Regions from separate parts of the Acidovorax sp. SDU_ACID1 genome, predicted to be linked through region 1. Evidence: riboswitches for the same ligand, from Rfam matches in the RefSeq annotation. Region 1 holds a riboswitch; the other holds the start of a gene.
What was found. A riboswitch is a leader RNA that binds a small molecule or an ion and turns the genes downstream of it on or off. The one in region 1 is predicted to bind glycine.

Region 1 (3,397 bases):
GATGGTGTTCCTCGCCATCCCCCTGGCCTTCCGCCAGGGCGCCATGGTCAGCGTGGACGTGCTCTACCGCTGGAGCCCGCCCGCCATCCGCCGCGCGCTCGACTGGGTGGTGTGCCTGGCTGCGCTCGCCCTCATCGGCGTGCTGATCTGGTGGGGTTGGGACTACGCCCAGCGCGGCGGCGTGCAGACCATGGCCGGGCTGGAGTCGGTGTCCATGTTCTGGGCGTATCTCGCCATTCCGGTGGGGGGCTGTTCTGCATTCCCGGCATCGTGGGCAACCTGCTCGACCCGCGCCGTGAAGAACTGGAGACCGCGCAATGACCGCCGTGATGATTTCGACCATGGTGCTGTGCTTCGCGCTCACCATTTCCGTGGCCGTGTCCATCGGCCTCGCGTCCATCCTGGGCATCCAGGCGGCCAATGCCAACATGCTGATCGCGGTGAAGGAAATGTTCACCTCGATCAACAAGTTCCCGCTGGCGGCCATCCCCTTCTTCATCCTGGCGGGCAACCTCATGGAGACCGGCGGCATCTCGCGCCGGCTCGTGGAGTTCGCCAAGAGCATCGTCGGCGGCGTGCAGGGCGGCCTGCCCATGACCTGCGTGCTCACCTGCATGATCTTCGCGGCCGTGTCGGGCTCGTCGGTGGCGACCACATTCGCCATCGGCGCCATCCTGATTCCCGCGCTCATCAAGCACGGCTATCCCACGAGCTACGCCGCCGCGCTGCAGGCCACCAGCGCCGAGCTGGGCGTGATCATCCCGCCGTCCATCCCCATGATCCTCTACGGCGTGAGCGCCGAGGTGTCGATCGGCGAGCTGTTCATCGCCGGCTTCGGCCCCGGCATCCTGATCAGCGGCGCGCTCATGCTGTTCGTGTGGGTGTATTGCAAGTGGAAGGGCTGGGGCAAGCATGACGGCGACGGCCGCATGCCCTTCGGCAAGGCCCTGCTGCAGGCCGGCTGGGCGCTGCTGATGCCCGTCATCATTCTGGGCGGCATCTACGGCGGCGTGTTCACGCCCACCGAGGCATCGGCCGTGGCCGTGTTCTATGCGCTGGTGGTCGGCATGCTGATCTACCGCGAAATCGGGGTGAAGGACCTCTACGCCATCCTGCGCAAGTCGGCCATCTCGTCGGCGGTGATCATGTTCATCATCGCCAACGCCGGGCTGTTCGCCTTCCTCATCACGCGCGCGGGCGTGCCCGACGCCATCGGCCGCTGGCTGCAGGAGGTGCTGCAAAGCCCCGCCCTGTTCCTGCTGGGCGTGAACGCGGCGCTGTTCGTGATCGGCATGTTCATCGAGACCAGCGCCGCCATCATCGTGCTCGCGCCCATCCTGGCGCCGGTGGCGATGCACTTCGGCATCGACCCGGTGCACTTCGGCCTGATCATGGTGGTGAACTTGGCCTTGGGCATGATCACCCCGCCCTTCGGCGTGAACCTGTTCGCGGCCTGCACGGTGGCACGCATCTCGCTGGACCGCATCATCAGCCACCTGCTGCCCTTCGTGGGCGTGATCCTGGCGTGCCTGATGGTCATCACCTACGTGCCGTCGATCTCGCTGTTCCTGCGCGACCTGGTGTACGCGCGCTAGCGGCTAGAATCACATCCCGCCAGGAGAGAGCTTCTCCAGGGAAGCCGCCGAAGGCGCAGGCAGCAGCCGAACGCTCAGGCAAAAGGACTGGCGACACGCCCGCAGGGATGCGGGCGTTTCCCTTGCTGGAGAGAGGCCGCAGCGCAGCATGCGGCCCACCGAAGGAGCAAGCCCCGCGACATGCCATGCAGGCGGGGTGAATCTCTCAGGTAAAGCGGACAGCGGGGCAAATCGGCGATCGAGAGATCGCTCCACCATTTGCCTTCGCCACTGCCATGTCCGACCTGCTCACCACCCCCTCAACGCCCTGCACATCGAACTGGGCGCCCGCATGGTGCCCTTCGCGGGCTATTCCATGCCCGTGCAGTACCCCTCCGGTCTGATGGCCGAGCACCACCACACGCGCACGGCGGCGGGCCTGTTCGACGTGTCGCACATGGGCCAGCTCCATTTGGTCGGCCCCGATGCCGCGGCCGCGTTCGAGACGCTGATGCCCGTGGACGTGGTCGATCTGCCCGTGGGCAAGCAGCGCTACGGGCTGCTGCTGAACGACGAGGGCGGCATCATCGACGACCTGATGTTCTTCAACCAGGGCAACGACACGCTGTTCGTGATCGTCAACGGCGCGTGCAAGGGCGGCGACATCGCCCACATCCAGGCGCGCATCGGCCAGCGCTGCGAAGTGCGACCGCTGCCCAACCAGGCCCTGCTCGCACTGCAGGGCCCGCAGGCCGCCACGGCGCTGGCGCGGCTTGCGCCCGGCGTGGAGCAGCTGGTGTTCATGACCGGCGGCCACTTCACCATCGCCGGCGCGCCCTGCTTCGTCACGCGCAGCGGCTACACGGGCGAGGACGGCTTCGAGATCTCCGTGCCCGCAGCCCAGGCCGAGGCCCTGGCGCGCGCGCTGCTCGCCCAGCCCGAAGTCAAGCCCATCGGCCTGGGCGCGCGCAACTCGCTGCGCCTGGAGGCCGGGCTGTGCCTGTACGGCAACGACATCGACACCACCACCACCCCGCCGGAGGCCGCGCTGAACTGGGCCATCCAGAAGGTGCGCCGCACGGGCGGCGCGCGCGCGGGCGGCTTTCCCGGCGCGGACAAGGTGCTGGCGCAGATCGACACCCCCGCCAGCCTCGCGAGGAAGCGCGTGGGCCTCATCGCGCTGGAGCGCGTGCCCGTGCGCGAGCACACCGAGCTGCAAAGCGAGGACGGCCAGCGCATCGGCGAGGTAACCAGCGGCCTGCTGGGCCCCACGGCCGACAAGCCCATCGCCCTGGCCTACGTGGCGCCCGCCTTCGCGGCCGTGGGCACGCGCGTGAACGCCATCGTGCGCGGCAAGGCCGTGCCGATGGAGGTGGCGGCCACCCCCTTCGTGCCGACGCGCTACTACCGCGGCTGACAAACGCGGCCGGCAAGCGCGGCTAAAGTGCGCGCTGGCCTTTCTCGAATCCCTCTTTTTCTTCCCACTTTCTTACGGAGCCCCCATGAGCATCCAGTTTTCCAAGGACCATGAATGGATCAACGCCGCCGACCCGGCAGCGGCCGTCGTCGGCATCACCGTCCACGCGCAGGATGCGCTGGGCGACGTGGTGTTCGTGGACCTGCCCGCCGTGGGCACCACCTTCGCGCAGGGCGACGTGGCCGGCGTGGTCGAGTCGGTGAAGGCCGCAGCCGACGTATACATGCCCGTGGCCGGCGAGATCGTCGAAGTCAACGAGGCCCTGCGCGCCGATCCGTCGCTGGCCAACAGCGACCCGCTGGGCGCAGGCTGGTTCTTCAAGGTGAAGCTGGCCGACGCCGGCCAA
Region 2 (3,397 bases), 2.3 Mb from region 1:
CTGGCAGTCAGGTGGTCAGCGCCGCTGGCCGCGTGGCGGCTGCGGACCGGGGCATGCCGCAGAAGGCGAAGTCCAGCTCCGGCACCAGCCCGCTCACGATGCGCGCGAGCGACTTGCCCGAGCCGCAGGCATGCGTCCAGCCCAGCGTGCCGTGGCCGGTGTTGAGGAACAGGTTGCCGTACTTCGTCCTGCCGATCAGCGGCACGTTGCTCGGCGTGGCCGGGCGCAGGCCGCTCCAGAACTGGGCCTGGCTCGCATCGCCCGCGCCGGGAAAGAGCTGCTCGACGCGGTGCACGATGGCCTCGCAGCGCACGGTGTTCAGCGCGCGTTCGTAGCCGTTCAGTTCGGCCGTGCCTGCGATGCGCAGGCGGTCGCCCTGTGCGCTGGTGTAGCGCGAGAAGACCAGCTTGTATTCGTCGTCCGTCAGGCTCACCTCATAGGCCGCGGCCGCATCGCGCACAGGCAGCGTCACCGAATAGCCCTTGGCCGGGTAGATGGGCAGGCGCAGGCCCAGCGGCTGCGCCAGCAGCGGGCTGAACGAGCCCAGCGCGAGCACGTAGGCGTCGCCCTGCACGCGCTCGTAGCGGCCGTTCTCGTCGGTGATCTCCACGTGGTCGATGGCGCCACCCGCCTGGTGCAGCGCGGTGATGTGGCAGCCCAGGCGGAACTGCACGCCCGCCGCCCGCGCCACGCGGGCCAGTTCGCGCGTGAAAAGGTTGGCGTCGCCCGACTCGTCCTCGGCCGTGTAGGTGGCGCCGGCCAGCAGCGGGCGGATGTGCGCGAGCGCGGGTTCGAGGCGCACCGCCTCGTCGGCGCTCACCACGCGGCGGTGGCAGCCCAGCGCGCGCATCTGCTCTGCGGGAGCCAGGGCTGCGTCGAACTCCTTGGCGCTGGTGTAGAAGTGCAGGATGCCCTGCGTGCGCTGGTCGTACTGCAGGCCCGTGTCCTCGCGCAGCTGCTGCAGCGTGCTGCGGCTGTAGCTGCCCAGGCTGACGATCTGCTCGATGTTGTGGCGTGTGCGCGCGGGCGTGCATTCGCGCAGGAACTGCAGGCCCCAGAGCCATTGGCGCATGTCGGCGCGCAGGCGAAAAAGCAGCGGTGCATCCTCCTTGCCCAGCCACTGCAGCACCTTGAGCGGCGCGCCGGGATTGGCCCAGGGCTCGGCATGGCTCACCGAGATCTGGCCGCCGTTGGCGAAACTGGTCTCTGCACCGGGCGCGGCCTGGCGGTCGATGACGGTCACCTCGTGGCCGAGTTGCTGGAGGAAATAGGCGGAAGTGGTGCCGACGACGCCGGCGCCGAGAACGATCACGCGCATGGTTTTACAAGCCTTTTTCAAGGTTTGCGCAGACCGGGCGCGCGCGAGCAGCTACTCTTTTGGGAGCGAGCGGGCGCCAGTGTCTGGCTGCCGCTCCCCCTGTCCTCGGTACCTGAGAGATTCACGCCGCGCGGTCCTCGCGCGGTGCTTGCTCCTTCGGTGCGCCCTGCATGGCAGGGCGGCTCTCCAGACGGCTGTGTTGGTGTGCAGTACGGAACCTGAGCGTGTATGGGAGTTTGCGCCTTCGGTGGAACGGCGCGCTGCCGTTCGCTCTCCTGCGGCGCGCATCGTACCAGCGAAAGCGCGCCGCGGGAACGGGGCCGTCAGCGGCGGTAGGGGTTGTCCGGCCGGCGGTCGTAGCGGTTGGGCACGCCGTCGCCGTCGCGGTCCCAGCCGCCGCGCGCGTAGTGCCACTGGTTGCCGCGCTGCTCCCAGTGCGGCTGGCGGTAGTGGTAGCCCTGGCGCACGCGCACCCATTGGCCGGGCACCCACACATGGCGGTTGCCGTGCCATTCCCAGTGGCCTTGCGACCACACCATGCCGCGGCGCGGCGGGGGCACGCGCTCGTAGCGCGGCGGAGGCGGAGGCAGCGGGTAGGTGGACTGCACCTGGTAATGGGGCATGCCGGACTGGATCACGACGGTCGCGTTCGTGGCGGCATGGGCGGCGCCCGCGGCCGCGAGCGTTAGTGCGGCCAGGCTGGCGGCGGTGAAGAGGGTGCGGGCCATGGTGTTCTCCTGGTGGGTGGCGATATGGCGGGAGCCGTGTCGTCTGGTGCCCATGGTGGGGTGCGCTGGTCAACGCTTGGAGGGCATTGGTGGCCGTTTGGCAAAGTGTTGTGAACAGGTGTGTCGGCGGCGGGAATTCAAGCCGAAAACGGCTCCAGCGCTTACCCGTAAAGCGCCAGTAGCTATCGATTCAGGAGTGGGTGCCGGGCGCCGCGCGGCGCATGGCGCCGAAGGCTTCGAACTCCCAGCTGCGCATGGCCAGCAGCAGCGTGTAGCCCTCGCGCTGGGCCTCGGGCAGGCGTTGGTCGGCCAGGTGCTGCTGCGCGAAGTCCTGCGCCACGCGCTGCATGCGCTCGATGAAGGCAGGGGCGAGCGCGCGGCTGATGGAGCCGTGCACCAGCAGCACGCCTTCGCCCGCGCCGTCGAAGCCGCCTGAGAAATAGTCCAGCAGCGCGTGGTCGCGGAAGTAGTGCATCACCGGCCCGTGCGGGCGCCAGCGGAAGGTCTTGGCCAGCTTGAGGCGGTAGCGGTTGAGGGGCTTGAGTTCGATGATGCCGATGCGGTCGAGCTGCACCAGGTAGCGGATGCCCTCGGCCTCGCTCAGCCGGTAGGCGGCCACGACCTGCTCCAGCGTCCACTGGCTCAGCACGCAGATCGCCATCAGCAGCAGCTTCTTGTCGGCCACCACGGCTTTTTCCTGCTCCAGCGTCAGCTCGGTAACGAGCGGCTGGCTGTCGGCCACGCGGCGGGCCAGGTCGGCGAAGTCCAGCCGCAGCGCGCGGCAGATGGCGTCGATGCGCGACAGCGGCATGTCGCCCCTGGCCAGCATGCGCTTGACGCTCGACTCGGCCATGCCGATGGCCTGCGCCAGGTCGGCATAGGTCATCTGGGCGGCCTTCAGTTCCTTTTTCAGCGCGGTGACGAGGTCGGCGGTGGTGCTCATGGCGGCAGAGTATCTGTTGGCGATACCGCCAGTGTGCCTGCGCCACACGTCGCGTGGCACCGCCGCCCGCTTGCGGGTTTGTGCGCACAATGCGCGGCACCTCTCCACCCTTCAGCCCGCGTATGAGTGAGCCACACCCCAACCAATTCGCCCTGCTGCGCCAGCGCCGCTTCGCACCGTTTTTCTGGACGCAGTTCGCCGGAGCGGCGAACGACAACCTGTTCAAGTTCGCGTTCACCGTGATGGTGACCTACCAGCTCAGCGTGTCGTGGATGCCCCCGGCGATGGCGGGCCTCGTGATCGGGGCGCTGTTCATCTTGCCGTTCCTGCTGTTCTCGGCCACCGCGGGGCAGCTCACCGACAAGTATGAGAAGACGCGCATCATCCGTTTCGTGAAGAACCTGGAGG

Region 2: another riboswitch for glycine. It lies ahead of AAG689_RS24385 (D-amino acid dehydrogenase); the one in region 1 lies ahead of gcvT (glycine cleavage system aminomethyltransferase GcvT).

Annotation. Positions count from the first base shown of each region.
Region 1 covers NZ_CP152342.1:2,203,327-2,206,723, forward strand. The annotation lists gene AAG689_RS10750 (hypothetical protein) at 1-18, opposite strand, end outside; partial or broken gene AAG689_RS10755 (TRAP transporter small permease) at 1-321, shown strand, start outside; gene AAG689_RS10760 (TRAP transporter large permease) at 318-1,595, shown strand; glycine riboswitch at 1,606-1,695, shown strand; glycine riboswitch at 1,711-1,827, shown strand; gene gcvT (glycine cleavage system aminomethyltransferase GcvT) at 1,852-2,991, shown strand; gene gcvH (glycine cleavage system protein GcvH) at 3,077-3,397, shown strand, end outside.
Region 2 covers NZ_CP152342.1:5,023,497-5,026,893, forward strand. The annotation lists gene AAG689_RS24385 (D-amino acid dehydrogenase) at 8-1,318, opposite strand; glycine riboswitch at 1,408-1,518, opposite strand; gene AAG689_RS24390 (hypothetical protein) at 1,642-2,046, opposite strand; gene AAG689_RS24395 (helix-turn-helix domain-containing protein) at 2,237-2,989, opposite strand; gene AAG689_RS24400 (MFS transporter) at 3,112-3,397, shown strand, end outside.